DNA from 3 places in the Streptomyces sp. NPDC054794 genome. Region 2 is predicted to be linked to each of the others. Evidence: riboswitches for the same ligand, from Rfam matches in the RefSeq annotation. Region 2 holds a riboswitch; each other region holds the start of a gene.

Region 1 (10,258 bases), on a different contig from region 2:
CGGCCCGCCCCCTTGCGCCCTGACCCCCGCGGGGGGCCCCCCCCCCGGGGGGGGGGGGCGCCCCCCCCCCCCCCACCCCCGAGGGACACCCGGGTGGGGACTTACGCCCCGCTCTCCCGCAGCATGTCCTCACGCTCGACGATCTTCACGCGCTCGCGGCCCTGCGGCTCGCCCAGCGCCTTCTCGGCGGCGTCCAGGCGGTACCAGCCCTCCCAGGTGGTGAAGCGCACGTTCCGCTCGGCGAGGAAGGCGTCCACGGCCTCCGGCTCGGGCGAGGCGGGCGTGTGCAGACGGCCGTTCGCGTGGTCGTCCAGGAGGTTGGACACCGTCTCGTTCGCGTCGCCCTTGGTGTGGCCGATCAGACCGACCGGGCCGCGCCGGATCCAGCCGGTGACGTAGGTGGACTGCAGGTGCGCGCCGCTCTCCTCGACGACCCGGCCGCCCGCGTCCGGGACCGTGCCCGAGTCGAGGTCCCAGGGCAGCTTGGGGAGCTTCTCGGACAGGTAGCCGACGGCGCGGTACACGGCGGTCACGTCCCAGTCCTTGGTCTCGCCGGTGCCCTTGACGTTGCCGGTGCCGTCCAGCGCGGTGCGCTCGGTGCGCAGGCCGACGACCCGGCCGTCCTCGCCGAGGATCTCGGTGGGCGACTCGAAGAAGTGCAGGAACAGCTTGTGCGGCCGGTCGCCGACGTCGCGGATCGCCCAGTTCTCCAGGGTCTTGGCGACCATGTCGGCCTGCTTGTTGCCGCGCCGCGTCTCGATCGAGCCCGCGTCGTAGTCGATGTCCTCGGGGTCGACGATGACCTCGATGTTGGGGGAGTGGTCCAGCTCGCGCAGCTCCATCGGGCTGAACTTCGCCTGTGCCGGGCCGCGGCGGCCGAAGACGTGGATCTCCAGCGCCTTGTTGGCCTTGAGGCCGTCGTAGACGTTCGCCGGGATCTCGGTCGGCAGCAGTTCGTCCGCCGTCTTGGCCAGGATGCGGGCCACGTCGAGGGCGACGTTGCCGACGCCGAGGACCGCGACCTTCTCGGCCTCCAGCGGCCAGGTGCGCGGCACGTCCGGGTGGCCGTCGTACCAGGAGACGAAGTCCGCGGCGCCGTACGAGCCGTCGAGGTCGATGCCGGGGACGGGCAGGTCGCGGTCGGCCGTCGCGCCGGTGGAGAAGATCACGGCGTCGTAGAAGGCGCGCAGGTCGTCGAGGCTGATGTCCGTCGGGTAGTCGACGTTGCCGAACAGCCGTATCTGCGGCTTGTCGAGCACCTGGTGCAGCGCCGTGATGATGCCCTTGATGCGCGGGTGGTCGGGGGCGACGCCGTACCGGATCAGGCCGAACGGGGCGGGCATCCGCTCGAAGAGGTCGATGGACACACCGGGTTCGGCGGCCACCTCGGACTTGAGCAGGGCGTCGGCGGCGTAGATCCCGGCGGGGCCGGCTCCGACGATGGCTACCCGCAGGGGGCGCGGCATGATCAGGTTCCCTTCGAGTGATGACAGGCGACTCGAACGGGAAGCCTAAGCTAAGGCAGACCTAAGTTAGTACGCGGGTCCGATCTATGACCTCATAAGGCGATCTTATGAGGTGTGGACCGGTGGACATTGGTCGTGTACATGCCCGACGCTTTCCCCGAGGCGCGGAGGTGTCCCGCCCGGGACGGACGACCGGCCACGACCGAGGGGTGAGAGCGTGGGTGGACATGCGGAGACGACCGTCGCGGTGACCGGCGGCAGCGGGTTCGTCGGCAGCCATCTCGTACGGCGCCTGCTGGGGCGGGGCTACCGGGTCCACACCACCGTACGCTCCCTCGTGAACCGGGCGAAGGTACGGCCCCTGTGGGACATGCAGGAGGCCTTCCCGGGGCAACTCACCCTCTTCGAGGCGGACCTGCTGGCCGAGGGTTCCTTCGACGACGCGCTGCGCGGGTGCTCGGTCGTCTTCCACGTGGCGTCGCCCTTCTTCATGCCGGAGAAGATCGTCGACGGCAGACGGGACATGGTCGACCCGGCCCTGCTCGGCACCCGCAACGTACTGGCGGGCGTGGAGCGGACGCCGACCGTCACGACCGTGGTCCTCACCTCCACCGTGGGCGCCGTCTTCGGCGACTACGCGGATGTCCTCGCCATGGACGACCAGGTGCTCTCCGAGCGGTACTTCAACACCACCAGCACGGTGGAGAACAACCCCTACCACTACGCCAAGACCGTCGCCGAGCGTGCCGCGTGGGAGGCCGAGGCCGCCCAGGACCGCTGGCGGTTGGTCTGCGTCAACCCCGGCCTGGTCCTGGGCCCTTCACTCACCCCGGCGTCGGAGTCCGGCAGCCTCTTCCTGCTCGACGAGCTGTTCAAGGGCTACTTCTGCTACGGCGCCCCGGACTTCAGCTTCACGACCGCGGACGTACGGGACGTGGCCGACGCGCACATCGCCGCGGCGGAGAACCCCGCGGCGAAGGGCCGTTACATCGTCGCAGCCGAGACCATGACGTCCTTCCACGAGATGTCCAGCATCATCCACACCCGCCACCCGCGCGACCTCCGCCTCCCGCGCACCGCGCTGCCGCACTGGCCGGTACGGATCCTGGGCCCCGCGTTCGGGCTGACCCAGGACTACATCCGGGGGCACCTCGGTATCCGCTTCCGGGTAGACAACAGCCGCGGCGTGCGCGAACTGGGCCTCACCTACCGGCCGATCGAGGAGACCCTCCTGGACCACTACGAGAGCCGGCGCACCCGGCGGAGGTGAGGCCCGGGAGGGGTTCCGGCCGTGGCCCGCCTCAGGCGGGGCGGATCACTCGCTGGATCGCCGACTCCCCGGCGCCGTAGATCGACTCCTCGCTGATGGACGATCCGGGGCCCGGCGCGTGGATCATCATGCCGTTGCCGGTGTACAGGCCGACGTGGTTGTGGGTGTCGAAGAAGAAGACGAGGTCACCGACCTCGATGGTGGCGAGCGTGACCGGGGTCCCCGCACTCGCCTGCTCGGCGGCGCCGCGCGGCAGCACGACACCGGCGGCCCTCCAGGCGCCCTGGGTGAGGCTGGAGCAGTCGTAGGAGTCCGGCCCGGTCGCGCCCCAGACACAGGGCTTGCCGATCTGCGCCCGGGCGAAGACGAGCGCCTTCATGGCCTTCCCCGCGTACGCCGACGGGACGGGGGAGACCGCGGCGAAGCCGCCGGTGTCGGTCAGGGGAGCGGCTGCCGCGTAGGAGCCGGTGTCGGTCGGCGGGGCGGGGGTCGCGAACATCCCGGTGTCGGTCGGCGGGGCGGGGGTCGCGAATGCCCCGGAGTCGATCGGCAGGACGGGGGCCGTGAACGTCCCGGTGTCGGTCATGGGGGCGACTGCCGTGTAGGAGCCGGTGTCCGTCAGCGGGGCGGGGGCCGTGAACGCCCCGGCATCGGTCAGGTACGCGGGCGCCGCGTACGCCCCCGTGTCGGTCAGGGCGCCACCTGCGGTGAAGGAGCCCATATCGGTGAGGGGGTTGGCCGCCGGGAAGGCCCCCGTGTCGGTGAGCGGGTTCATGCCTGTCGTCATGCCCGTCCACGCCCCCGTGTCGGTGAGCGCGCCGCCGGTCGCGTAGGAGCCGGCGTCCAGGACCGAACCGGTACCGAAAGAGGCGTCCGCGGTGGCGGGCGGGAAGCTCGGCTGCGTCGGCAGGGAACCGGTGTCGAACGTCCCCGTCATGGTGAGGGCGTCCCGCGCCGTCCACGTGTCCTGGGCGGGCGGCGCCTCGATCGCCGCGACCGGTGCACTGCGCTGTACGGCGGCCCGGCCGAGGAGGTCACGGGCCGCGGCGAGCTTGCGCTGGTTCCGCTCCTTGGAAGTGGCCGGCGAGGGCCGACGCGACTCGGCGGCGGGCGCGGACCGTGAATCTCCGGCGGCCGGCTCCAGCTCCCGCCGCGGCTCGGGCACGGCGGGCAGCGCGGCGACGGGCCGGGCGGTCAGCTCGGCGCGCGGGCGGCCGGTCAGTTCGGCGACGGGGCCGCCGGTCAGCTCGGGCAGTTGACGGCCGCCGCCTGAGGCGGTCAGCTCCGGCAGCGCGAGCTCGGTGCCGGGCAGCCCGTCGCCCAGCGGTGCGGCGGGGCGGCGCTCGGCCGGACGCTGCGGCATCCGGTCGGTCGGCAGGACGGCGGGAACGGTCGGACCCAGCTTGGCGCGGACCCCGTCGAACCACTGTCGGGAGATCGCTTCGAGCGCAGGCTCCGAACCCCCGCCCGACCGCTTGCGCAGCGGCACGCCGCGGCCGCGTGATCCCCCCGACATGGCACGGGTGGCGTTGTAGTTCCCCGTGGCGTTCTCGGCCTGGTCGTAGAGGGTGTTGATCCGCTGTCGAACCTCGTCGCGGCTCTCCGGCGCCATGGGAGACGTACTCCTTCCGTACTCCGCCTACCGAGTTAGCTGTCGGGTTCGGGCGGTCGATTCCGGAAGGCGTGCCCTACGGCCCAGGCCCTGTGGGGCGTTGGGCCGATTCACCCCAATGTCGGTTGGGTCCCCGGCTCCGGTCGTCCCACGGGACACCGGACTCGGCGGAGGCCACGCGGCCCGGCGTGGTTCGCCGGGAGAAGCCGTGCGGCCTGGCGTCAACCTAACCAACTTGTGTCCCTCGTGTGAAGGTTGAAGTGCGGAATGTCCGATACGTAATTGTGATGTTCGCTCGGAGGTTCGGTGCCCGAGCGTCACTCACCGGGACAATTCCCCCTGTTGGGCAGAGGGGCTCCGGCCGGCGGGGCCGTGTGGTTCAGAGTCGTACGACGACGAGCGCGGCGTCGTCCCGCGCGCCCTCCGGGGACAGCAGATCGCGCAGGACGCTGTCGGCGAGGATCTCCGGGTCGGACTTCCGGTGGTGGCCGAGGGAGTCGGCGAGTCGGGCCAGCCCCACGTCGATGTCCTCCCGGCGCCGCTCGATCAGGCCGTCCGTGTACAGGGCGAGGGTGGCGCCGTCGTCGAACTCGATCCGCGCCTCGGACCGCGGCCGGGGATCGGGGTGGGCGTCGAGCGGCGGATCGGTCGCCCGGTCGAGGAACTCCACCCGGCCACTCGCGTGCACCAGGACGGGCGGCGGGTGGCCGGCGCTGCTGTACCGGACGGTGCGGGCGTCGAAGTCGATGAACGTCGTGACCGCCGTGGCCGATTCGGCGCCGTCGACCACATGGGCGTAGCGGCCCAGCACGTCCAGGGCCTCGGCGGGGCCGGCGGCCACCCGGGAGGCGGCGGTGAGCGCGCTGCGCAACTGCCCCATGACGCACGCCGCTTCGAGCCCGTGCCCGACCACGTCGCCGACCGACACCCCGACACGGTTGCCGCCGACGAGGTCGACCAGGTCGTACCAGTCCCCGCAGACGTTCAGCGCGCCCACCGCCGGCCGATACCGCACCGCGGCCCGATGGTCCGCCACCTGCGGGCGCGCCGGCAGCATCGCCTCCTGGAGGGCGAACGCCACCTCCCGCTCGCGGGCATGGGCCTTGCGCAGCCGGTCGTTGAGCTCCTGCAGTTCCCGCGCACGCCGGTACAGCTCCGCCTCCAGGACCCGGGCCCGGTCGCTGTCGGTGCCGCCGCGCGCTCGGATCAGTTCGGTGACCTCCTCCACCCGGTGCACCAGGAGGACGACCTTCCCGTCCGGGCCGAGCACCGGCTCGTTGACCGGGCTCCAGTAGCGCTCCTCCCAGTGTCCGGGACGGTCCGGCAACTCGACGTCGTACCGCTGCAGGGCCATGGTGTCCCGCTCCCCGGTGGTCAGCACGCGCAGCAGCGAGGCCTTCAGAGTGCGCATACCGCTCGCGCCGCCGTCGTTCGGATTGTCGGGGAAGACCTCGAACAGATGCCGGCCCAGCATGTCCTCGCGCTTGCGCCCGGACACGCGCAGGAACTCCTCGTTGACGTCCGCGTACACCAGGTCGGGCGTCAGCAGCGCCACCATTCCGGGCAGGGCCTGGAACACCGCCCCATAGTCGATCTCCGCGTCATCCGCCATGACCTGCCGCCTCACGAGCACCGGTACCCGCACAGTTTCCCACGAGATGGGGTGCGCGGCGGGGGAGTGTGCACCGGTTGCCCGCCCAGTTCGGGAGGCGTCAACTGGAAAGGAGGACTACCAAGGAGGCCGACTCATGGTGGGCACGGACAGCGGTCCTCTCCGCGTCCCCGACAACGGCGACGTCGGCAGGGCCGGGTCCTCCTGGTATCAGCGCCTCAATGCCCAGGTGGCCCACCTGCAGGGTCAGCTGAACAAATTCGTGAAAATCCGTCGGGCGGACCCGGGCGGAATGAATTCCTGGGATGTCGAGGTCGCGCACAAAATACACCTCCATCTCAAGGCGGCCCGGGATGCTCTCAAGACCCCCGGATGGCGGGGCTGGTGCAGCAGGATGCGGGGCGCGTCCGCCGACCGCGCCCTGGCCAATGTGCACGAGGCCGAGGTCGCTCTCCTGCGCATAGCCCCGGACGCGGAAATCTACACCAAGGGGCTGTACGCGCTGTCGCAGGCCAGGATTCACCTGCCGAGGGACGACGCCTGCACCAGGCGCTTGAAAGACGCCCTGACCCACACGAAATCCACCGAGGCCGACGCGGGTCTCCGGGAATTGGCCGCCCTCACCCTGCACGCCGCTTATCAGGCGGAAGAGGCGGAGCGGGCGAGGCTGCGCAGTTTCACCCAGATCGTGGTCGTGGCCGCCGGAGCTCTCGCGGTGATTGCGGTCGGTCTCGGAGTGTGGGCGGGTTTCGATCCGGAGGTTTCTCAACGATTCTGTTTGGCGCCGGACGAGAAATCCCCGAATTCCGCCCTGATCTGCCCGCTCGGGAGTCCGAATAAATGGGGGAATGGTTTCTTTCTCGAATTCATCGGAATGTGCGGGGCGGCCGTCGCGGGCGCCGTCTCGCTGCGGGACGTGCGGGGGACCGCGGGGCCCTACCACGTCGCGACCGGGCAGATGATCCTCCGGCTCCCGGTCGGCGCCGTGGCCGCGGCGGTCGGCATCCTGCTCATGAGCGGTGCGTTCTTCCCCGGCCTGAGCAGTCTGGACACGTCCACGCAGATCGTCGCCTGGGGGTTCGCCTTCGGCATCCTGCAGGAATCCGTCACCCGTGCCGTCGACCGGCAGGGGCGGTCCCTGCTGGACAACATCAAGGGACCGGGCAGCCGGCCGACGGGCCCGGACCCGCCCGAGGCGCCCCCGGCGGGGTGAGCACCCGCCCGGGGCGACCCCTCGGGGTGAGCCGCGGCGGCACACGGAGAACCGGTGTGGTGCCTCCGTTTCCTGTGAGGTTGGCATGAATCCGCGAGGCGCTTGAACACTCCCGTGTCCGGCTCCGTAAGAGACGGGGGATTTCCATGCCGAGCCGGCCACGAGACCAGGGGTACTTCCGTGGGACGCAACAGCCGCAGACGCCCGACGGGCGCACGACGAGTGACCTTCGCAGCGGTCGCACTGATGCTGGGCGGAGGGGGGCTGATCGCGGCGAACGTCTATGCCTCCGCCACCGAGGGCGGCTGGGACCAGCAGTCCGCTCCGAACGGGAACGACCGGGTCCTGGCCGCCGGAGCCGCCACGATCTACTGCCCGGACGTCGGCAGCCAGTTGACGACGGTGCCGGACGATGCGAGGGAGGAGGTCGACCGCGAACTCGCCCTCCTCGACCAGCAGATCGCGGCCGCCTACCAGCAACTGCAGCAGGCGGCACAGTCCCAGCAGCAGGACCCGGGCTTCGCCGACGGCTCGATCATGAACCCGCTGAAGGAGAAGCGCGCCGCGACGATCGAGCGCATCGGGGTCGCCATCGACCGGGTGGGGGACCGCCCGGACGGGCTGGAGGCCCTCGCGGACTGTACGTTGCGGCCCTCGGGCAACCAGAGCCAGGGCGACGCCGGCCAGCCCCAGGGCGACGGCCAGTCGGGCGCCGCCACCGCACAGCCGACAGGTGACGGACAGCCCACCGGCAACGGACAGCCCACCGACAACGGTCAGTCCGGTGGCGGCGGCCAGGGCAACGGCGGCCAGTCCGGCAACGGCCCCGTGGCCGCGGACTACGCGGACATCACCAGCGTCCAGCCGAACGTGCAGAACCCGCCGCAGCAGCAGGACGCCTCCCGCGGCACCTTCAGCTCCTCCTGCGGCGTCAACAAGGGCGGCCTGTTCAACTCGGACAACGTGATCGTCGCCCCCGGCGTCACCAACGGTGCCCACCACTTCCACGACTACGTCGGCAACCAGGCCAACAACGCCTTCGCCAGCGACGACGACCTGGCGAACGGTGACACCAGCTGCGCGGACCAGGGGGACAAGTCCTCGTACTACTGGCCCGTACTGCGGCTGCAGAACGGCACCCGCGAGCGGGACGCCGACGCCCCGGGCGGCGGCACCGAGGGCAACGCCGGTCAGATCGTCACGCCCAAGCAGGTCACGCTGACCTTCCAGGGCAGCCCGCGCGGCAAGGTCACGGCCATGCCGCGGCTGCTGCGCATCATCACCGGCGACGCCAAGGCGTTCGTCAACGGTCCCGGCAACGCCAACGCGTCGTGGAGCTGCACCGGTTTCGAGGACCGGCAGCTGAAGGACAAGTACCCGCTGTGCCCGTCCGGCAGTGACGTCGTGCGCACCTTCCGGTTCCAGAGCTGCTGGGACGGCCGGAACATCGACAGCGCCAACCACCGCACCCATGTGGCGTTCGCCGACGGCAACGGCAACTGCCCGAACGGCTTCGAGGCCATCCCGCAGCTGGTGCAGCGCATCGTCTACGACGTCGACGCGCCGAGCCTCCAGGACGGCGGCCGGACGTCTGCGCTGTTCGCCGTGGACTCCTTCCCCGAGCAGCTGCACAAGCCGGTCACCGACCACGGCGACTTCATCAACGTCTTCGACGAAGACCTCATGAACAAGATGGTCGACTGCATCAACTCCGGCCGCACCTGCGGCTCCGGCGCCGCACCGGACCCCAGCGAGGAGCCGAGTCAGGAGCCGAGCAAGCCCGGCGAGGAGCCCAGCCAGGAGCCGAGTGACCCGCCCGCGTCGGCCCCGGAGACCTCGCCCACCGGCGACGACGGGTCCGCTCCGGGCGACAACGCGACCGAGCAGCCCACCGAGCCCCCGGCCGACACCCCGGCCACGGAGCCGGAGAACCCCGCCCCCACCCTCGCCCCCGCCACCTCGGAAGCCCCGCGGGTCTACGCGTCGACCTCGGCCGCCGGGACGAAGGGCGGTTCGGGCAAGGGGACCAAGGAGGACAAGGGCGACGGCAACCAGTCGGCCGGGTCCGGCCAGGACGGCGCGGGCAGCGTGCCGCCGGCCGACCAGGCCGGCGCGAACGCCCCCTCCGCCGCCGCGGAGACCGAACCGCAGGCGGTCCAGGGCGGACTCGCGGAGACCGGGGCACACCTGTGGCCCGCCGCGATCGGGGCAGTGCTGGTGACAGCGGGCTTCGTACTGCTCCGCCGCATGGGACGCCGCTCCGTGTGACGGACGCGGGCCCGCGCAAGCCTTGAGGCCGCGGTCAGGAGGGCGGCGACCAGCCGTCGCCCTTCATGACCGCGGCCTCACCGCTGATACGGACGACGACCGTCCACCGATGTGACGAGCCGGGGCTCACGCCATGCGCAAGGTGCGCTTGGCGAGTTCGTACGCGGGGAGCATCGCCTCGTGCTCCGCCGTGTCCATCCCGCCGAGGTGCAGGACGACCGGGCCGTCCGGGGTGGAGACGGCGAGGGCGCGCTCCTTCTTCTTCTCGTCCAGGAGCTTGCTCGTGTAGACGTACTCCACCTCGACGCCAACGAGGCCGCCCGCCTTGACCGTGCGGTAGTGCTCGTCGCTCGTGTTGTCCTCGGCCGCCACGAACGCCCGCAGCACGGAACGCGCGTCGGCGTTGCCCGGGGACCCGGTCCACACCCGCAGGAAGCCGATGTTCCCGGCCGGCTTGGCGTCGATCTCGCAGGCCGCGGTGACCGGGCCCTGGTGGAGGATGGCGTCGGCGATGTCGGAGGCCAGGTCGTCGTCGGACCCGCTCGCGCCCTTCGAGGCCGGCGTGCTGTCGACCGCCTTGGGCTTCCAGCCCTTGGCCACGTCGAAGGTGACCGGAAGCTCGCAGGCCGAACCGGCGGCACCGATCGCGCCGCCGCTCGGGGCGGTGGCCGCACGCGCCTTCCCGGAGGCGTCCGCCGTCCGCGAGGCCTTCGCGTCCCCGTCCGGCGCCGCCGTGCATCCGGCCAGCACCCCGGCCAGCACCAGCACGGGAGCCAGTGCGCCCCGCACGGTCCGCAGCCCGAACACCATTGCGATC
Region 2 (10,258 bases):
CGGTGGCCGGGTCGCCGGTGTTGAGCCGTAGCGCCGGTGCGGCGACGTGACGAGCGTCTCCAGGGTTCGGTTTGCCTTGGGGGGCGGTGGGTGCGTATGGTGGTAGATCGTTTGATCCCATTTGCCCGGCGCCAAGGCAGAGCGCGCCGTGTGGCGCGTACTCTCCCTTGCCGTGGCGGACCGCATCGAGGCGGTCGTAATGCGAATCACGGAGTTGACGGGCGCGTGCCGACGAGACTCCGGAAGGTTTCGCATTCGCATGTCCATTTCCAGTACTGATCACGCCGTCGTGCCCGAGGCCGTCGAGGCCCCCGAGGCCCTCGTCGCCGAGGAGACCGTCGACAGCGGCGTCGAGGAGACCCCCGAGGTCACCTTCGCCGACCTCGGTCTCCCCGAGGGCGTCGTGCGCAAGCTCGCGCAGAACGGCGTGACGGTCCCCTTCCCGATCCAGGCCGCGACCATCCCGGACGCCCTGGTCGGCAAGGACATCCTCGGCCGTGGCCGCACCGGCTCCGGCAAGACCCTCTCCTTCGGTCTGCCGACCCTGGCCACGCTGGCCGGCGGCCGCACCGAGAAGAAGCGCCCCCGCGCCGTCATCCTCACGCCGACGCGTGAGCTGGCCATGCAGGTGGCGGACGCCCTGCAGCCGTACGGCGACGTCGTCGGCCTGAAGATGAAGGTCGTCTGCGGCGGCACGTCGATGGGCAACCAGATCTACGCCCTGGAGCGCGGCGTCGACATCCTCGTCGCCACCCCGGGCCGGCTGCGCGACATCATCAACCGCGGCGCCTGCTCCCTGGAGGACGTGCAGATCACCGTTCTCGACGAGGCCGACCAGATGTCCGACCTGGGCTTCCTGCCCGAGGTCACCGAGCTGCTCGACCAGGTCCCGGCGGGCGGCCAGCGGATGCTGTTCTCCGCGACGATGGAGAACGAAATCCAGACCCTCGTCGACCGTTACCTCAACGCCCCCGTCTCGCACGAGGTGGACGCGGCGCAGGGCGCGGTGACGACCATGTCGCACCACATCCTCATCGTGAAGCCCAAGGACAAGGCGCCGGTCACCGCGGCCATCGCCTCCCGCAAGGGCCGCACCATCATCTTCGTCCGCACCCAGCTGGGCGCCGACCGTGTCGCCGAGCAGCTGCGCGACGCGGGCGTGAAGGCGGACGCGCTGCACGGCGGCATGACCCAGGGCGCGCGCACCCGCACGCTGGCGGACTTCAAGGACGGTTACGTCAACGTCCTCGTCGCCACCGACGTCGCCGCCCGCGGTATCCACGTCGACGGCATCGACCTGGTCCTGAACGTGGACCCGGCCGGCGACCACAAGGACTACCTGCACCGCGCGGGCCGCACCGCGCGGGCCGGCCGCACCGGCACGGTCGTCTCGCTGTCCCTGCCGCACCAGCGCCGTCAGATCTTCCGTCTGATGGAGGACGCGGGCGTCGACGCCGCGCGCCACATCATCCAGGGCGGTGCCGCCTTCGAGCCGGAGGTCGCCGAGATCACCGGCGCCCGGTCCATGACCGAGGTCCAGGCCGAGTCCGCGGGCAACGCCGCGCAGCAGGCCGAGCGCGAGGTCGCGCAGCTCACCAAGCAGCTGGAGCGTGCGCAGCGGCGCGCGTCCGAGCTGCGCGAGGAGGCCGACCGGCTGGTCGCCCGGGTCGCCCGCGAGCGGGGCGAGGACCCGGAGGCGGCGGTGGCCCAGGCGCAGGAGCAGGCCGAGGCCGAGGTCCAGGCGGCGGTCGAGGTCTCCGTCCCGGAGCAGCCGGCCGCGCGGGACTTCGACCGTGGCGCCCGCGAGGAGCGTCCGGCGTCCACGTCGTCGTACGAGCGCCGCGAGCGTCGTGACGACCGTGGTGGCCGTTCCTTCGAGCGTCGTGACGACCGCGGTGGCTTCAACCGTGACCGCGACAACCGCGACAACCGTGAGCGTGGCGGGTTCGGCCGCGACCGTGGGTTCGAGCGTCGTGACGACCGTGGTGGCCGTTCCTTCGAGCGCCGTGACGACCGCGGGGGCTTCCGCCGGGACGAGCGTGGCGGCCACCGTGGCAGCGACCGCCCGTTCAACCGGGACCGTCGCGACGACCGCCCGGGCTTCCGCTCCGCCGGCCACGACCGCCCCTTCGGCCGTCGTGACGACCACCGGGGCGGCACCGGCTCCTTCGGCCGCCGCGACGACAAGCCGCGCTGGAAGCGCAACGGCTGACGCCGGGAGCACCGGCTGACGCCGAGACCACCGGCGCGCGCCGAGTGACCTGACCGACAAGGGCCCGTACGACTTCGTTCGTGCGGGCCCTTGCGTTGTTTCCGTCGCGCACTTTTTGCCTACCGATGCCGCTGACGTGGTTGCTACGATCCACTTGCTTGGCATGGACAGAGCGGGCGAGGGGGAATCGCCGCCGTCATGCCGTTCTTGCTTCCCTGGGGAGGGACCCTTTGACTCGGCGTGTACGCGCACGCTCTTTTGTGGTCCGGCGTGGCCGGATCGCCCTGACTCTCGCGAGCCTGGCCGCACTGGGCGCCGGCTCGCTGACCACCGCGGGCCCGGCGGCCGCGGACACCACCCCCACGCCGATCACGACCGACGGCGTGTGGGGCATCGACTACGCGGGCGGCTTTCTGACCAGCGTGGAGAACACCCCGAGCGGCTACCAGTGGGTGATCGGTCGGCAGATCTCCGCCGACGGCTCCACGGTGCTGGCCAAGACGACGCGTGGTTACGCCGACGTGTTCGCGGTCGGCAGCCACGTCCAGCGGGTGCCGTGCGACGCCGGCTCGCAGGGCTGCGTGCCGCTGCGCTCCTTCGGCAACACGTACACCGGCTACTTCATGGACGACGGCAGCGGCAAGCAGGTGGCACAGGTCCACCTGACCCAGGACTCGCTGAGCGGCACGGACGAGCCGACGGTCACCGGCGGCCGCTTCGTCGACGCCACCGGCCGCTACTACGTCTACCAGGCGTCCTCGACCGGCAAGCAGTACGTCGACGCGGTCCACCCCTACCGCACCGAGGACGTGCGGCTGACCCGGCGCATCACGGCCGCCTCCGTGTGGGGTGCGGCGCTGTGGACGCCGGGCTCGGGCAACGGGGTCGTGACCGCGTACGACCTGGAGTCGAAGAAGACGGTCGCGACCGTCTCCACCGGCGCTCCCTGCACGGTCAAGGAGCTGCAGGTCATCGGCCGCTGGATCTACTGGAACTGCGGCCCGACGGGCGCCGCGGGCGTGTACGACCGTTCGGCGAAGAAGAAGATCACGCTGCCCTCCGGCCCCGCCCTCGTCGGTGACGGCTACCTCGTCCGGCACGACCGGACAGCCGGCAAGCTGATGCTGAGCGACTACCACTCCGGTACGGCCGCCGCCCCGCGCGCGATCGCCGACCTGCCGGCCGGGAGGACCGCCGACCAGCGGCGGCTGACCTGGACGGTGGACAAGCTCGGCGGCGACATCGCGTACGTCGGCGAGGACAAGTCGATCCGGATCGTGCAGAGCGGGGTGCCCACGCAGTCCCTGGCGAAGATCGAGTCGGACGTGGCCGGGGACTCGGTGGACGTGAAGGGTAACAACGGGGTCAACTACTGGGACAGCATCTGGCAGTTGAACAAGCCGGCGCACTGGACCTTCACCGTGAAGGACGCGCTGGGGCACACCGAGCGCACCCTCACCGGCAGCGGCGCGCACGTCGAGGTGAACTGGGACCTGAAGACGGACTCCGGCGCCTTCCCCTACAACGGCCCCAAGACCTGGAGCCTGCAAGCCACGGCCGACGACGGTGGGGGCACGTACACCACGGGCGGCAAACTGGCCTACAACGGCGGCCGTCAGGGGTTCCACGACCAGGGGTACTCCAGCAACGGCGAGTTGGTCACGCTCAACTCCTCGGGCGCTCTGAGCCTGCACTACACCAAGGGCGACGGCACCTTCGGCTCCACGTACTCCGGCTCCGGCTGGCCCGCCGGTACGGTGGCCGTCCCCTTCGGCGACATGGACAAGGACCGGTGCGCCGAAATGCTGGTCCGCATGCCGAACGGCGAGTTGCGGCGCTACGCGGGCCGGTGCGGCTGGGAATACACCCCCTCGAACAGCCACACCTCCCTCGGCACCGGCTGGAACGCGTACAACGTGCTCACCGCCCCCGGCGACCTGACCGGTGACGGCCGTACCGACCTGCTGGCGCGCAAGGCTTCGACCGGTGACGTCTATCTGTTCGCCAACGACGGCGCCGGGAAGCTGAAGGCGGGCGTCAAGATCCGGGCGTGGTCGGCGTACAAGCGGATCGTCGGCGCCGGCGACCTGAACGGCGACGGCTTCGGCGACGTCCTGGCGCTGGACAGGTCGGGCACGCTGTGGCGCTACGACGGCACCGGGGCGGGCCGGCTGAAGGGGCGCGTGAAGGTCTTCTCCGGCTGGGGCGCGTCGTACAACGCGGTCGTCGGCGTCGGGGACATCACCGGTGACGGCAAGAACGACCTGGTCGCGCGGGACACCGCGGGCAACCTGTACCGCCAGACCGGCACCGGTAGGGGCTCGTTCGCGGCACGGGTGAAGATCGGGACGGGCTGGCAGAGCTACAAGGGCCTCTTCTAGTCAGCCCCGAACCGGCCGATCCCTGACGGTTCCTGCGCCGTTCCGGCCACTTCGCCACCCCCGACGCGGCCGCGTCCCCGATACCCGATCGGAGACGCGGCCGCGTCCGGCTATGCTCGGGGAGGCAACATCGCCTGGGCCCTTAGCTCAATTGGCAGAGCAGTGGACTTTTAATCCATTGGTTGTGGGTTCGAGTCCCACAGGGCCTACGGCTGCGGGGGAGGGTTCACCCCCTCTGACCTGCCACGCGGCGCTCGGGTCGGCTTCGGTCGGCTCGGGCGCCGTCTCATCGAGACACCGGGAAGCCGCCGGTTTCGAGACGTCAGGACCGCCGGCGCGCACCGCGACGTCGATTCCGGGCAACGCCTTCGGCGTCAGCCCGCGCTGAGCTCCGCCAGCGGCAGCGTGTGCTGGGTCTGCAGCACCTTCGCGCGCAGGTAGCGGACGTTGTGGGCGGTGGTGAACACGCCCGTCGGGACGCGGTCGCGGACCTCGATGCCCAGGTCGCGCAGTTGCTCGGCCTTGTCGGGGTTGTTGGAGAGCAGGTCGAGCTCGCCGATGCCCAGGGCGCGCAGCATCTGGGCGGCGGCCGTGTAGTCGCGGGCGTCCTCCGGCAGGCCGAGGGCGGCGTTGGCCTCGTACGTGTCGAGACCCTGGTCCTGGAGGGCGTACGCGTCGAGCTTGTTGTAGAGGCCGATGCCGCGTCCCTCCTGTCGCAGGTACAGCAGAACGCCGCCGCGGTCGGCGATGCGCTCGACGGCCTCGCGCAGCTGCGGGCCGCAGTCGCAGCGGGCGGAGCCGAAGACGTCTCCGGTCAGGCACTCGGAGTGCAGGCGGACCAGCGGGACCGGGCCGGGGTCGCCGAGGACGACGGCCAGGTGCTCCTGGCCGTCCGTCAGGCCGTGGAAGGTGACGAGTTCGGCGTCGACGGCGTAGCCGTCCTGGAAGCGCAGCGGTACCCGGACACGGGCGCGCGGCGTGGCGGCGGGGAAGTCGGACATGCGGGTTCTCCGGGTTCCGTGACCTTGTGCTGCTTCAGGGACACCTGCTTCGGGGCCTGTTTCAGATTTGAAGCAGATCCTCGGTTGTGGACCCTACCCCATGCTTTAAAGTTGAAGCAACAGCTTTGTGGTGGGACTCATGAACAGGGCGACGACGGTGCCGAGCGCCGCAGCCACGGCACATCGCCGGCCGGTCCGCCCGGATCCTCGCCCTGGAGCCCTTGCGCGACCCCCGTGAAGATCTCCTCCAGCTGCTCCACCTGTCGCGGGGTGAGCCGGTCGAACAGGAGGGCGCGGACCGTGTCGACATGCCCGGGCGCCGTGCGCTCCAGTACGGCCATCCCCTCGTCGGTCAGGGCGGCGACGCTGCCCCGCTTGTCCGAGGGGCAGCCCTCCCGCCGCACCAGCCCGTCCTTCTCCAGGCGTGCCACCGCGTACGTCAGCCGGCTGCGGGTGATCTTCGACCGCTCCGCGAGCTCGGTCATCCGCAGCCGGCGCTCCGGGCTCTCGGAGAGGTTGGCCAGGATGGAGTAATACAGGTGGGGCATGCCGGCGTCCTGCTGGAGCTGCCGGTCGATCGCGTCCTCCAGGAGGTGCGTCGCGGCGATGTACGCGCGCCAGGCGCGCTGCTCCTCGGGGGTGAGCCAGCGGGTCGTCATACCGCCAGTGTAAGTTTGTTTCAAACTTGAACCAAGCCCATGTTTCTCACCGACCTTCACCAGGGAGAGCGCGCCGATGCCGTACCCGTACGTCCTGCTGTCCGCCGCCGTCTCCCTCGACGGCCATCTGGACGACACCGGCCCCGAGCGGCTCCTCCTGTCCGGACCGGCCGACTTCGACCGCGTCGACGAGGTGCGGGCCTCGGTCGACGCCATCCTGATCGGCGCCGGCACGATCCGCGCGGACAACCCGCGCCTGCTGGTGTACTCGCCCGAGCGGCGGGCCGCCCGCGTCGCGGCCGGACGGCCGGAGTACCCCCTCAAGGTCACGGTCAGCGGCTCCGGCGACCTGGACCCGGACGCGAAGTTCTGGCACACCGGCGGCGACAAGGTCCTCTACACGACCGAGAAGGGCGCGGAGCGGGCCCGGGGGCTCGGTCTCGCGGCCGACGTCGTCCCGCTGGGCCCCGACCTGGACTGGCCGGCCCTGCTCACGCACCTGTACGAGGAGCGCGGCGTCCGGCGCCTGATGGTCGAGGGCGGCGGCACCGTCCACACCCAGTTGCTCCAGCAGGGCCTCGCCGACGAACTCCAGCTGGTCCTCGCGCCGTTGTTCGTCGGGGATCCGCGGGCACCCCGGCTGTTCGGACCCGGGAGCTACCAGGGCGGCCGGCTGCGGCTCGTGGAGACGCGCCGGATCGAGGACGTCGTCCTGATGCGCTACGAGCCGACCGCCCCCGGAACCGGGCTGTCGGTCACCGCGGCCGACCGGCACTGGATGCGGATCGCGTGCGAGCTGGCGGCGCTGTGCCCGCCCTCGGGGACGGCGTTCAGCGTGGGCGCGGTCGTGGTGGCCGCCGACGGGACGGAGCTGGCGCGCGGGTACTCGCGCGAGGGCGACGATCCCGTCGTGCACGCCGAGGAGGCGGCGCTGGCGAAGATCGATCCCGCCGACCCGAGGCTGCCCGCCGCCACCGTCTACAGCAGCCTGGAGCCCTGTGCGCGGCGCGCCTCGCGGCCCGCGCCCTGCGCCCGGCTGATCCTGCGCGCCGGGGTGCGGCGGGTGGTCACGGCCTGGCGGGAGCCGGACACCTTCGTGGCGGGCGCCGACGGGAGCGGGCTGCTCGCGGCCGAGGGCGTCGACGTCGTCGTACTGCCGGAATTCGAGGCCCGTGCCAAGGAGCCGAACCGTCATCTACTGACCGGTGAATAAACCCTGGTGCTGGGCGTCCCGCGCATGGCGTATGCTGGTGTCACCGACGCGGGGTGGAGCAGCTCGGTAGCTCGCTGGGCTCATAACCCAGAGGTCGCAGGTTCAAATCCTGTCCCCGCTACTGAAGGCTCAGGGCCGGAATCCAGTTCATGGATTCCGGCCCTGAGTGCTTCCGGCCCGGGTGTCCCCTCCCGGGCGCCTACCGGCCCGTTGTCACGAACAGTGATCGGACGGAAGCCCTCCGCATAACGACTGACGCACCGTCAGATGAGGCCGGCCTTCCGGGTGCGTACGGGGGTGCGGTCAAGTCGCCCGATTTTCACCGCTCATGGAGGGTTAAGTCCCGCCTGAAATTCGTTAACGATCAAGAAGAAGAGCTTGGAATCTGGCCACTGGGTCTATTAACGTTCGATAACGCAGCGCGGTCGTCCCAGCCGTCACAAGAGTCGGCTCCGTGCGCACGCGCCGAATCCCGCGAGGGAACCGGGGAACCACCACCTTGGGGTGAATCGCGCCAATGCCGCCGTGTAACCACGGCCGGTATACGCGCGTAGGAGACCTTCCTGCTCCGAACCCGTCAGCTAACCCGGTAGGCGGAGGAAGGAAAGGAGTACGCCCGAGTGGCGTCCAACCGGCCTGCCCCCACAGCCCCCTTCGTGCCGAGCCAGCGCACCGAGACCTTCGGCTACGACAGCTACCGCACCGACGAGGGCCCCTGGGAGGAGTGGAACCCCACCGAGGAGTCCCTCCCCCCGGTACGCGGCCGGCACCGGGTCTCCAAGCAGCGCGGCGGCGGACTCGCCCGCAGCTCCACGGTTCTGGGCGTCGGCGTCATAGCCGCCGTCGGCGCGGGCGGCATGGCCAGCGCCAACACCGGCAAGCCGCCGGTGTCCATCTCCATGCCCGACCTCCCCTCCGTCGGCTCCCTGCTCGGCGAGGACGGCTCCTCCACCCCGGCGCCCCAGGGCTCCGCGACCGCGCTCAGCAGCGTCGGCGTGACCTCCGCCGACACCGCCCAGGGCACGCACGACGCCGGTGAGGCGCTGCGCAACCGGATCATGGCCCAGGCCGAGAGGCAGCAGGGCCAGGTCGACACCAAGGCCGCTGCCGCCGCCGTGGCCGCCGCCGACAAGCAGGCCGCCGCCGCGGCCGCCAAGGCCGAGCAGGCCGCCGCCGCCAAGGCCGCTGCCGCCAAGGAGAAGGCGGAGGCCGAGGCCAAGCGGAAGGCCGAGGCCGAGCGGCTGGCCGCGCTGGCCAAGCAGTACACGCTGCCGACCTCCTCGTACACGATCACCTCGACCTTCGGTCAGGCCGGCGCCATGTGGTCCTCCGGCTACCACACCGGCCTCGACTTCGCCGCCCCCACGGGCACGCTGATCAAGGCCATCCACAGCGGCACGATCACCGAGGCGGGCTGGGCCGGCTCCTACGGCTACCGGACGATCCTCACCCTCGACGACGGCACCGAGCTGTGGTTCTGCCACCAGTCCTCGATCAACGTCTCCGCCGGCCAGAAGGTCAGCACCGGCGACGTCATCGGCCGCGTCGGCGCCACCGGCAACGTCACCGGACCGCACCTCCACCTGGAGGTCCACCCCGGCGGCCAGGCCACCGGCATCGACCCGATGACGTGGCTGCGCGGCAAGGGCCTCACCCCCTGACCCTTCCCCCGGGTCGCTGACGGGTCCCCGGCTCCTTCCCCCTCCGGTCTTTCCCCCTCCGGTCCCCGGCGGTCCTGACGACAACCCCCCGACGTCAGGACTGCCGGTCGGTGTTTGCGGGATCTTTGCGGTCGGATCCCTCGTCTCGCGGAATCGGCCGGCCCGGATCGCTCGTTGATCCACGACATGACGTCCCTGCACAAGCTCGGCTCCTGGGGACCGCCTGACGGAGGCCTCGGCCTGACGGTGCTTTTGCCCGACTGCGGCTCCGGCCTGACGGCGGCCGGCGGTCAGGTCCGATACGGGTTGTACGCGGGATAGGGCGCAGCCGGTCGGCCGTACGTGTGGCCGTACCCGTACGGCACCGGCACCCCGTACACCGGCCGCGGCGGCGCGGCCGTCCGCGCCGCGTACTCCATGGCCGGTCGCGCGATCTGCCGCCGGTTCCACAGCTCGGTCAGCAACTCCCGCTCCCGTACGACGTAGTCGGCCCCCGCCCGCCCGCGGCGCCCCCGGTGCCGCAGGAAGGCCAGCGACGTCGCGTAGGCCTCGTACTGCGCCACGGCCCGCGCCCCCGGCTTGCCGAGGTGGTGCCCGGCGTACTCCCGGGCCATCCGCCGCGTCCGCATCGAACCGAGCACGAACGGCTCGGAGAGCCCCAGCCAGCCGGCGAGCACATACGCCGGCAACTCCTCCCGCACGGTCCGCAGCTCCCGCTGCCGCGTCCAGATCGCCAGCCAGGTCAGCACCCCGAACGCGGGCACCATGAACGCCCCGTACACGGCGAAGAAGCCGTACGGGCCGAAGGTCGAGGAGCCGTTCCAGAGCGCGTGCATGCTCATCGCGAGCAGCAGCCCGCCCAGCGGCACCAGGACGCGCCGCGCACGCTGCCGGTCGGCGGAGAGCGCGGCGATGCCGAAGCCGAGGCCGGTCATGACGGTGAAGAGGGGGTGCGCGAACGGCGACATGATCACGCGCACGAAGAAGGTGGCGGCGGTGACGGAGGCGATGCCGCGGCCGCCGTTGAGCTGGTCGGCCCCGAAGGCCGTGCCGAGATAGAGGATGTTCTCGGTGAAGGCGAACCCGGTGGCGGTCACCCCGGCTATCACCACGCCGTCGACGATCCCGGTG
Region 3 (10,258 bases), on a different contig from region 2:
TGGCCCGCGAGTGGAGTTGTGTCCGCGGCCCCTCCCAGGGCGACGGGGCCCCCGCCGCGCCGCGGAGGCAGCTGCGCCGACGGCACCCCGGGCAGATGCCCCGCGCCCGCACCGTCCCGCGGCTGCGGCACGACTCCGGGCGCACCCGGTGTCGTACCCAACAGCCCCTGCGGGACCACGAGTACGGCCTGCACACCGCCGTAGATGTTGGTCTGCAGGCGGACGTGAATGCCGTGCCGCCGGGCGAGTTGGGAGACGACGAACAGGCCGATGCGGCCGTCGGCCAGCAGGCTGGCGACGTTGACCTGGTCGGGGTCGGCGAGCAGGGTGTTCATCCTGGCCTGTTCGGCGACCGGCATGCCGAGGCCGCGATCCTCCACCTCGACGGCCAGCCCGGACGTGACGAGGTTGGCGCGGAGCAGCACCTGCGTGTGCGGGGCGGAGAACACCGTGGCGTTCTCGACGAGTTCGGCCAGCAGATGGATGACGTCGGCGACGGCATGCCCGCGCAGCTCGCCGTCGATCGGCGGTACGAGCTTGACCCGGGAGTACTGCTCGACCTCGGCGATGGCCGAGCGCAGCACCTCGGTCATGGACACGGGGTTGCTCCACTGCCGCCGGGAGACCGCGCCGCCGAGCACCGCGAGGTTCTCGGCGTGCCGCCGGATCCGGGTGGCGAGGTGGTCGACGTGGAAGAGGCCCTTGAGCAGGTCGGGGTCCTCGATCTCGTTCTCCAACTCGTCGAGGATCGAGATCTCCCGGTGCACCAGGGACTGCAGCCGCCGCGCGAGGTTGACGAACACCTCCAGCTTCTGCTCGCTGCCGGCCTGGCTGGAGAGCTGGGCGGCCTGCACGACGGCGGTGACGGCGCCGTCGTGCGCGCGGGCGAGATCCGCGGCGAGCAGCTCGAACTCGTCCGCGTCCGCGGGCGGTCCGCCGCGTGGTTTGCGCTGCGGCGCGCCCTCGCCCCGGCGCAGCGTCTCCACCAGGGACCGCAGGTCGGCCTCGCCGCGCGCGGCGCTGCGCCGCAGGGCGCCGACCCGTTCGCTCACCGACTGGGCGGCCCGGCCCGCGGCCACGGCGGCGATCACGATGCCCACGCCGGTCACCGAGATCGCCCCGGCGAGCACGGCCCAGAGGGTGAGGCCGGGCCGCGCTCCGGTGGAGCGGACGGTGAACAGGACCGCCGCGCTGGCGCTGAGGGCGACCGCGACGGGCGGCAGCACGGCGAGGCGCAGGAGTTGGGGCCGTATGTGCGTCTCGGGCAGTGCGGGAACGGGGCGGGCGACCGGTCGCCCGTGCCGGCCGCCCTCACGGCGGTCGGCGCGTGCGGCCGGTGCACGGAGGTGAGACATCGGTGTCCTCGTACTGGTCCGTCGGGCCTGATTCCTCGCGGTGCGCGAGGTGGGCATGCGCCATCGCGATGTCGGTCGAGGCAGCCGACGAAATTCGGCCCTGCGTCGCCCGACGGACACTCACAGTAGTCGCCTGTGCATCACGTGCGGTGGGCAGTTGACAAAGTCCCCCGGCCGACGTCCCGCTCTGGTATGAGGCCTCGCACGACAGACCGATAACCCTGTCGTTGTGGGGAGTTGAAGTGGCTCGATTCGATCCGGCCTGATCGAAATCGCTCCGGGCGGTCGCACACGCGTCGCCACCCACACAAGGAGGACGGCTCCTGGAACCCGGAGCCGGGCCGCGAGCGCGCCGAGGGGTCTCCGTGCCCCGTGTCAGCGCTCTCCGTGCCCCGTGTCAGCGCTCGCCGGCGAGGTCGAGGTCCATGGGGGCGGGTGCCACGGTGTCCGTCGGACGTGAGCCGCCCCACGTCTGGGGAACGGGCCCGGACACGACGCGCCACCAGGGGTCGGACGGGAGCTTGCCGCCGGGCTCGAAGGGCTCGCCGGGCCGGGGGAAGGCCACGGCCTGTCCGGCCCCCTCGGCGGCGTCCCTCGTCCACTCGCCGGGCTCGGCCCACGCGTGCGTGGCGAGGTTGAAGGTGCCCCAGTGGATCGGCAGCAGCACACCGTGCGGGTCGCCGCCCTGGAGGTCGAGGTGGGCCCGCAGGGCCTCCTCGGGGGTCATGTGGATGTCGGGCCAGAACTCGCTGTAGGCGCCGAGCTGGATCATCGTGGCGTCGAACGGACCGTGCTCGGCGCCTATGTCCTTGAAGCCCTCGAAGTATCCGGTGTCACCGCTGTGGTAGATCCGGTGCGACTCCCCGGCGACGACCCAGGAGGCCCAGAGCGTGTGCTGGGTGTTGCGCAGACCGCGGCCGCAGAAGTGGCGGGCCGGGGTCGCGGTCAGGGTGAGCCCGCCGACCTCGGTGGCCTCGTGCCAGTCCAGCTCGCGCAGCCGGTCGGCCGAAACGCCCCAGTGCTCCAGGTGGGCGCCGACGCCCAGGGGCACGGCGAACAGGGTGTCCGTGCCGGCCAGCGCCTTGATGGTGGGCAGGTCCAGATGGTCGTAGTGATCGTGCGAGATGACCACGACGTCGACCGGGCCGAGCGCGGCGAGCGGCAGCGGCGCCGGGTGCAGCCGCTTGGGCCCGGCGAACGGGAACGGGGAGCAGCGCTCGCCCCAGACGGGGTCGAAGAGCACCCGCTGCCCGTCGATCTCCGCGAGCACGCTGGAGTGTCCCATCCAGGTGAGCCGAAGACCGGTGGCGGGCGGCTTCGCGAGGTCGGCCAGGGCGGTGGGGTGCACCGGGACGGTGCCCTTCGGGGAGCGCAGCGGCCGCTCGTCCTTGTCGAAGTACACCTTGGCGAAGTCCAGCATCGAACCGGAGGGCCGGGTCCGCGCGGGGCCTCCGGGGTTCTGGAAGACACCGTCCTTGAAGTGGGGCGACCTGCGGATGCGCGCGAGTCGCTCACCGCCCGGGTCCACGCCGAAGGCAGCGGGCCGCAGCGAGCGGAGCCCGGAGCTCAGGGAACGCAAACCGGTCACGGGACCTCCAAGTGATGTCGCTGAGGTCATCCATTATGGAGGGCCCCTCCGACAACCCGGCGTGCCCCTGGTCACGGCCAGTTTCCGGAGCGCTCCTGGAAACGGCGGCGCCCGGATGTCACATCCGCGCGGCCCTCGGCCGTCGTACCGGCGAAGGCACCCGCACGGAGGTGCCCCCGTGACCCGATTCCAGGAGGTGGCCCCATGGCCCGCGTCTCCCTCACCCCTCCCCGCACCCTCGTCCTCCGGCTCACCGAGTGGTACTCCCGGCGCGCCTACGGCAAGACCCTCGACCCGGTCCGGGCGCTCGCGCACAACCCGCGCGTCCTGTGGAGCGATCTGCGGTTCGAGCAGTCCGTGGCGAAGTGGAACCGTCTGGACCCCGACCTGAAGGGTCTCGCGGAGATGGCGACGGCCGCGGCGATCGGCTGCTCGTGGTGCATGGACTTCGGCTACTGGGCCGGCCGGGAGCGCGGCACGGCGCCCGAGAAGGTGCACGACGTTCCCGTGTGGCGGGACAGTGACGCGTACACGCCCCTGGAGCGGGACGTCATGGCGTACGCCGAGGCGATGACGGCCACCCCGCCCACCGTCGACGACGAGCTCGTGGACCGGCTGCGCGAGCGGCTGGGCGAGCCGGCCCTGGTGGAGCTGACGGCGATGGTGGCGGTGGAGAACCTGCGCTCGCGGATCAACTCCTCGCTCGGCCTGACCAGCCAGGGCTTCAAGGACTCGTGCGAGGTCCCGGCGTCACGGAGCGGCGACCGGACGTCGGCGCAGTAGCCGGAAAGGGGGCGGCCGGAGGCGATATACTGAACCCTCGTTCAGTAACTACCGCCCGGTGGAGCGTCCGCGAGGAGACAGACCCATGACCGCCCCCTTGATGTCCCTCGTCTGGACCGACCACGTCACCGGCCGCCAGGGCTTCCTCGTCGTCGACCGGCTGGTGCGGGGCGTGGCCAGCGGCGGTCTGCGGATGCGGCCCGGCTGCACCCTGGACGAGGTCGCCGGGCTCGCCCGCGGCATGACCATGAAGGAAGCCCTGCACTACGACCCCGAGGCCCGCTATGTGCCCCTGGGCGGGGCCAAGGGCGGCATCGACTGCGATCCCCGGGCCCCCGAGGCGTACGGGCTCCTGGTGCGCTATCTGCGCGCCATGCGCCCGTACATCGAGAGCTTCTGGACCACCGGCGAGGACCTCGGCCTGACCCAGGACCTGGTCGACCGCGCCGCCGCCGAGGCGGGGCTCGTGTCGTCGATCCAGGCCGTGTACCCGTTGCTCGACGACGAGGCGACCGCGCGGCGGAGGCTCGCGGACGCCTTCGCCGTCGAGGTGGACGGCATCGGTCTCGACGAGCTGGTCGGCGGCTGCGGGGTCGCCGAGTCGGCGCTGGCGGCCCTGGACCGGGCCGGAGTGCCGCACACGGGGACGCGGGTGGCCGTGCAGGGCCTGGGCACCATGGGCGGCGCCACGGCGCGCTTCCTGGCGCGCGCGGGCCTGCGGATCGTGGCCGTCGCCGACGTCAAGGGCACCGTCGCCAATCCGGCTGGCCTCGACGTCGAGGCCCTGCTGGCGGCGCGGGACGCGTACGGCACGGTGGACCGCGCCGCGCTGCGACCGGGCGACCGCGAACTGCCCGGCGACGCCTGGCTGTCCGTCGAGGCCGAGGTGTTGGTGCCCGCCGCGGTGTCGTACGCCGTCGGCATCGCCGAGCAGGAGCGGATCACGGCTCGCTGGATCGTCGAGGCGGCCAACATGCCGGTGCTCCCGGCCGCGGAGGATCTGCTGGCCGCGCGCGGGGTGACCGTGCTGCCGGACGTGGTGGTCAACTCCGGGACGAACGCCTGGTGGTGGTGGACGCTGTTCGGGGACATCGGCCCGGACGCGGACGAGGCGTTCGCGCACACCCGGCGCTCGATGCGCGCACTCGTCGACCGCATGCTGGCCCGCGCGGAGGCCGACGGCACGACACCGCGCGCGGCCGCCCACGCGATCGTCGCCGACCGGCTGCCGGTGATCGCTGAGCGCTTCGGCTGGTACCGCTGACCTCATACCCGGGCGGGAATTGAGGCGGGGGCGCGGCGGCAGCAGAGTCGTGGGCACACCCACCCGTGCGTCGCGAGGAGAGCCCGCCATGCCCGCCATCGACCCGCAGTCTCTGATCGAGCGCTACATCGGCCTCTGGAACGAGCCGGACCCCGAGTCCCGCCGCAAGGCCGTGCACGCCCTGTGGGCTGAGGACGGGCGGCACGTCCTGCTGCCGCCCCGCACGATGCACGACGAGGCCGTCGGCCTCGGCTTCGCCACCGCCGTCCTGGAGGCCCGGGGCCACGAGGAGCTGTACGCGCGCGTGGCGCGTGCGTACGAGGAGTTCGTGGCGCCGGGGACGTACGTCTTCCGCGTCCCGGAGGCGCCCCGGCTGCTGCGGGACGTCGTCACCTTCCGCTGGGAGTCCTTCCACCGGGAGGAGGGCCGGGCGACCGGGGGCGGCCTGGAGTTCCTGGTCCTGGACGAGGACGGGCGCATCGCGCGCGACTACCAGTTCGTGGACTGACCGGGGACGGGCGCCGGTCCCGGCGCAGGGGGCCGACCGCGAGGCGGCGCCCGCGCCAGGGATTAGGGTGACCGCGTGGCGAGAGTGCGGTTGAGCGTGGCGGAGCGGCGGGAGGAACTGCTGCGGGCGGCCATCGGGCAGATCGAGGCGCGGGGCGTGGCGGCGGTGAGGATCGCCGACGTGGCCTCGGCGCTCGGTGTGAGCAACGCGCTGGTGCTCTATCACTTCTCCTCGAAGGAGAAGCTGGTCGCCGCCGCGTTCGCCTACGCGGCCGAGGGCGATCTCGCCCATCTGCGCAAGCTGCTGGGCCGCCGGACGACCGCGCTGCGCCGGCTGCGGTCCGCCGTCCGCTGGTACGCGCCCACCGGCCAGGCCAAGGGCTGGCGGCTGTGGATCGAGGGCTGGGCGGTGGCGCTGCGCGAGCCCGCGCTGCGGGAGGTCACCCGGGGCCTCGACAAGCAGTGGAAGGCGGCGATCGCCGAGGTCATCGCGGAGGGCGTGGCGGCGGGCGAGTTCCGGTGCCCGGATCCGACCGGGACCGCCCTGCGGCTGACCGCCCTGCTCGACGGGCTCGCCGTGCAGCTCACGTCCTACTCGGGCGCGGTGCCGCGCTCACGGGCGCAGGCCTGGGTCGACGAGGCCCTCGCCCGGGAACTGGGCCTGGAACAAGAGGCGTTGCCGGCCCAGGAGCGTTGAGCGATCACCGCGGGGCGCATGCCCCTTGCCGGACCGCGGGACGTGCGGCGCTCCTCGCGGGGCGCCGCCGCCACGTCGTGAACCGTCCGGCGGCGGCGCTCAGGCCACCGCGGAGATCCGCATCTTGATGTCGTCCGGGGACAGTTCGCCCTTGGCCGTCACATGGTCCCCCGAGGACTCGCCGCGCAGCCGCCTCCCGATCCACGGGACGAGGTACTCGCGGGCCCAGTGGACGTCGTCGCGACGGTCGTCCAGGGTGCCGCGCGGCGGGAGCGGCGGCCAGGGCTGGTCCGGGTCGGCCGGAACCTTCAGGCCGAGGACCTGACCGGCGCGCAGGGCCACGCGGGTGTGGCCCTCGGGCGACAGGTGCAGCCGGTCGCCGTCCCACGCGCGACGGTCCTGAACGGTCTTCAGGGACCACAGGTCGAGCACGGGGCAGTCGTACCGGTCGGCGATGGCCCGGACGTGCCCGTTGTACGTGGCGATCTTGCCGCGCAGGTGCCTGAGGACGGGTACGCCCCGGGTGTCGAAGCCGGTGGTCACCATGACCGTCCCGGCGACGGCGGTCAGTTGCGAGACCGCGCGCTCGAAGCGCTCGGCCACCTCGTCCGGGTCGGTGCCGGGCCGGATGATGTCGTTGCCGCCCGCGCAGAAGGACACCAGGTCCGGCGCGAGTTCGACGGCCTGCGCGACCTGGTCCGCCACGATCTGGTCGAGCAGCTTCCCGCGCACCGCGAGATTGGTGTATTTGAAGTCGCCCTCCGGGCGTCGGTCCGCGAGCAGAACCGCGAACCTGTCCGCCCAGCCGACGAATGCCCCGTCGGGGCCGGGGTCGCCGACGCCCTCGGTGAAGCTGTCCCCCACCGCCACGTACGACCCGATCACTGATCTGTTGTCACTCTTCGAATCGTCTGCCACATCGGCCCATGATTCCCCTTCGGATGTGACCTACGCGATCGTAGGAAGGGGTTGACGAACGGTGAGATAAGACACCCTTAAAGAGTTTGCCAATGGGGGAATAGGTGGTCCCGCAGGCCTGTTGAAGCCCCGAAACACCTTGAAGTCCTGGCCCGGGAGACACCGAAGGCCGGACCCGGGGGGATCGAGGTCCGGCCTTCGGCTGCGTAGGCGCGCCGCGTGTCAGGCGACGGCGACGCCGTGCGCGCGAAGGTAGCTGACGGGGTCCACGTCCGAGCCGTAGTTCGGCGTGGTGCGGATTTCGAAGTGCAGGTGCGGGCCGGTCACGTTGCCGGTCGCGCCGGACAGCCCCACCTGCTGGCCCGGGGCCACGGCCTGGCCCGCCGTGACGGAGAGCTGGGACAGGTGGGCGTACTGGGCGTAGTAGCCGTCGGCGAGCCGGATCACGACCTGGTTGCCGTAGGCGCCGCCCCAGCCCGCGGAGACGACCGTGCCCGTGCCCACGGCCTTGACCGGGGTGCCGGTCGGGACGACGAAGTCGACGCCGGTGTGGTAGCCGCTGGACCACATGCTGCCCGCGACGTGGTAGGAGGTGCCGATGGTGGCGCCCTGGACCGGCAGGGTGAAGCCGGTGGAGACCGTGGTCACGGTGTTCGCCGCGGTGTCGGCCGACGTGCCGGCGGCCGGGGCGCTCTGCCCGGACGCGTCCGACACGGCCGACGGCTCGGCGGCCGGGGCCGAGGGAGCGGCGGGAGCGTAGGAGGGCGCCTGCGCACGGGACGGCTGGGTGAAGGCCGCGGCCTTCTTGCCGAGGAGGAGCTTCAGGCCGGGGTGGATGAGCGAGGGGTTGCCGCCGACGGCCTGGTGGTTGTCCCGGTAGAGCCGGTGCCAGCCGCCGCGCACCTGGTGTTCGTCGGCGATCTTCGCGAGGCAGTCGCCGGACTTCACGGTGTACGTACGCGTTCCCGCATGCGCTTTCGCGGCCTTCTTCGCGACGGTCGGAACCGACTGGACGGCCTTTTCCGCGACGGACTGGGCGGCCGACTGCGCGGTGGTCGCGTGGGCGCCGGTGGCACCCAGGAGCGGCAGCGCCAGCGCGGCGCCACCGGTACCGGCGACGGCTATCGACCGGCTGAACCGCGGGGTCTTGGGGCGGCGGTGCTTACCCTTCGCGGGCATGGCGCATTCCTCTCCGACGCCTGCGAGGTGAGCTGTCGGGTTCGGGCTGGAGCTGCCCGGCCGCGTGAGGCGCGGCTTCACCCCTAGGCGTCCCGGAGACCGGAACAGGCCGTCGTGCCTGGTGGGTCCCCCGCTCCTGCCGTGCACGGGTGAGTGTGTGCGGGGCTCCGGGCGGCGGCAGGATTCGGCGTTCCGACCGGATTGGTGGCGAACGTAAGCGAGCAAGATGCGAACGGACAAGCAGAAGGTTCCTTGTGTCCGGCTTTAGCTTGATCCGTTACGGGAATTCCCGGTCACCCTCCGTGCATTTCCGCCCGGTTCGCCCCGTCAAATCCCTGGAAAAGCCCGCGAATTACGTGAGCATGACGCGCGACGGACGGTCACCGTATGACGCTCCTCACGCACCGCCCTGCAGGCCCCTTCATTCCAGAGCGAGTTGGAATGAAGAGGTCGATTGGGACATAAGCCTCAAATACGACGGAGGCGGAAGACGGCCGCGTCGAAATCGCCCCGCAGGCCGGTGCGCAGACCGTGGTGCAGCAGGATCGCCCCGCGGTGCATTTCACCCGTTTCGCGGCATTCGTACGACGCCGTCGGGTCGAGGCCGCGCAGCCGCAGCGCCGGGACCGGCTCACCGTAGGACTGGGCCTGGAGGCAGGCGAGTACGACCGCCTCGTCCCCGAGCACGTACTGCACCGCGCTCAGCCCGCCCTCCGGGGGCCGCAGCCGGTACAGCTCGCCGCGCTGCACGACCGGACGGATCTCCTTGTAGAGCTCCACCCATTCCCCGGCCTCGGTGAGCTCCTCCTCACTCCACTCCGCGAGGTCGCCGCCCACTCCGAGGACTCCGGCCATGGAGCTCACGAACCGGAAGCGCAGGGAGCTGAACCGGCCGTTGAGCTGGGTGTTCGGGCTGTCGGTGACCCAGGCGGCCATGACCCGCGCGGGGTGGATCTGAGTGAAGCCGTGCTGGATGACGAGCCGGTCGAGCGGGTCGGTGTTGTCGGAGGTCCACACCTGGTCGGTGCGGCTCATGACACCGAGGTCGATCCGGCCGCCGCCGCCCGAGCAGGACTCGAAGGCGACGCCCGGGTGGGCCGCCCGCAGCCGGTCCAACAGGGCGTAGAACGCGCGCACATGATCGACCCACAGCCGCTGCGGATAGGGTTCGCCGGGCCAGCCGGCGTCGGTGAAGCAGCGGTTGAAGTCCCACTTCACATAGCCGATGGGGGCGCTGGACAGGAGCGCGTCGAGCTGCTCCCAGAGGTACTCCTGGACGTCCTCGCGGGCCAGGTTGAGTACCAGCTGGTTGCGGAGTTCTGTCCGCTTTCGTCCCGATTGGTACTGCACCCAGTCCGGGTGCGCGCGGTACAGGTCGCTGTCCGGGTTGATCATCTCGGGCTCGACCCAGATGCCGAACTGCATCCCGAGGGCGTGCACGGAGTCGGCGAGCGGCTTGAGGCCGTTCGGGAAGCGGTCCGGGTTGGGCGTCCAGTCGCCGAGCCCCGCGCGGTCGCTGGTGCGGGCGCCGAACCAGCCGTCGTCGACCACGAACAGCTCGACGCCGATCGCCGCCGCGCGCCGCGCCAGCGCCGACTGCTGGTCCTCGGAGATGTCGAAGTTCGTGGCCTCCCAGGAGTTGAACAGCACCGGCCGGTCCCGGTCGGCGTCCGGGATGATGTGCGCCCGCTGGTAGGCGTGCCAGGTGCGGCTCGCGCCGCCGAAGCCGCCGTCGCTCCACAGGCCGGCGAAGACCGGGCTGGTGTACGACTCCCCCGCCTCCAGCATCAGCAGGCCGGACTCGTCGTAGCCGGCGCCGCCGGTGATCTGCACGCGCGCGTCCGGGAGTTGGGCGACGGCGATACGCCAGGAGCCGGACCAGCCCAGCGCGCAGCCGTAGACCTCGCCGCGCTCCTCGGTGGCGTCGGTGTCGAGCGCGACCCAGGGCAGGTGCTGGTGGCCGGTGT

Evidence for each region. A riboswitch is a leader RNA that binds a small molecule or an ion and turns the genes downstream of it on or off. The one in region 2 is predicted to bind cyclic di-AMP.
Region 1: it holds a riboswitch for cyclic di-AMP, as region 2 does, so the genes downstream of both, ACWGKT_RS01945 (NlpC/P60 family protein) here and ACWGKT_RS32075 (M23 family metallopeptidase) in region 2, are expected to answer to the same signal.
Region 3: it holds a riboswitch for cyclic di-AMP, as region 2 does, so the genes downstream of both, ACWGKT_RS15200 (M23 family metallopeptidase) here and ACWGKT_RS32075 (M23 family metallopeptidase) in region 2, are expected to answer to the same signal.

Annotation. Positions count from the first base shown of each region.
Region 1 is NZ_JBSHAQ010000001.1:442,032-452,289, forward strand. It holds gene ACWGKT_RS01935 (FAD-dependent oxidoreductase) at 102-1,466, opposite strand; gene ACWGKT_RS01940 (NAD-dependent epimerase/dehydratase family protein) at 1,684-2,736, shown strand; gene ACWGKT_RS01945 (NlpC/P60 family protein) at 2,768-4,348, opposite strand; cyclic di-AMP (ydaO/yuaA leader) riboswitch at 4,357-4,528, opposite strand; gene ACWGKT_RS01950 (PP2C family protein-serine/threonine phosphatase) at 4,728-5,960, opposite strand; gene ACWGKT_RS01955 (hypothetical protein) at 6,097-7,173, shown strand; gene ACWGKT_RS01960 (DUF1996 domain-containing protein) at 7,420-9,441, shown strand; gene ACWGKT_RS01965 (lipoprotein) at 9,568-10,251, opposite strand.
Region 2 is NZ_JBSHAQ010000037.1:19,950-30,207, reverse strand. It holds gene ACWGKT_RS32115 (hypothetical protein) at 1-50, shown strand, start outside; gene ACWGKT_RS32110 (DEAD/DEAH box helicase) at 260-2,212, shown strand; gene ACWGKT_RS32105 (FG-GAP repeat domain-containing protein) at 2,443-4,593, shown strand; tRNA gene ACWGKT_RS32100 (tRNA-Lys) at 4,730-4,802, shown strand; gene ACWGKT_RS32095 (GTP cyclohydrolase II) at 4,968-5,594, opposite strand; gene ACWGKT_RS32090 (MarR family winged helix-turn-helix transcriptional regulator) at 5,732-6,253, opposite strand; gene ACWGKT_RS32085 (dihydrofolate reductase family protein) at 6,330-7,466, shown strand; tRNA gene ACWGKT_RS32080 (tRNA-Met) at 7,514-7,587, shown strand; cyclic di-AMP (ydaO/yuaA leader) riboswitch at 7,920-8,077, shown strand; gene ACWGKT_RS32075 (M23 family metallopeptidase) at 8,087-9,127, shown strand; gene ACWGKT_RS32070 (PrsW family intramembrane metalloprotease) at 9,418-10,258, opposite strand, start outside.
Region 3 is NZ_JBSHAQ010000012.1:92,383-102,640, reverse strand. It holds partial or broken gene ACWGKT_RS15235 (sensor histidine kinase) at 1-1,355, opposite strand, end outside; gene ACWGKT_RS15230 (MBL fold metallo-hydrolase) at 1,753-2,943, opposite strand; gene ACWGKT_RS15225 (carboxymuconolactone decarboxylase family protein) at 3,148-3,726, shown strand; gene ACWGKT_RS15220 (Glu/Leu/Phe/Val dehydrogenase dimerization domain-containing protein) at 3,812-4,990, shown strand; gene ACWGKT_RS15215 (hypothetical protein) at 5,079-5,498, shown strand; gene ACWGKT_RS15210 (TetR family transcriptional regulator C-terminal domain-containing protein) at 5,574-6,194, shown strand; gene ACWGKT_RS15205 (SGNH/GDSL hydrolase family protein) at 6,294-7,079, opposite strand; gene ACWGKT_RS15200 (M23 family metallopeptidase) at 7,335-8,291, opposite strand; cyclic di-AMP (ydaO/yuaA leader) riboswitch at 8,296-8,453, opposite strand; gene ACWGKT_RS15195 (alpha-galactosidase) at 8,760-10,258, opposite strand, start outside.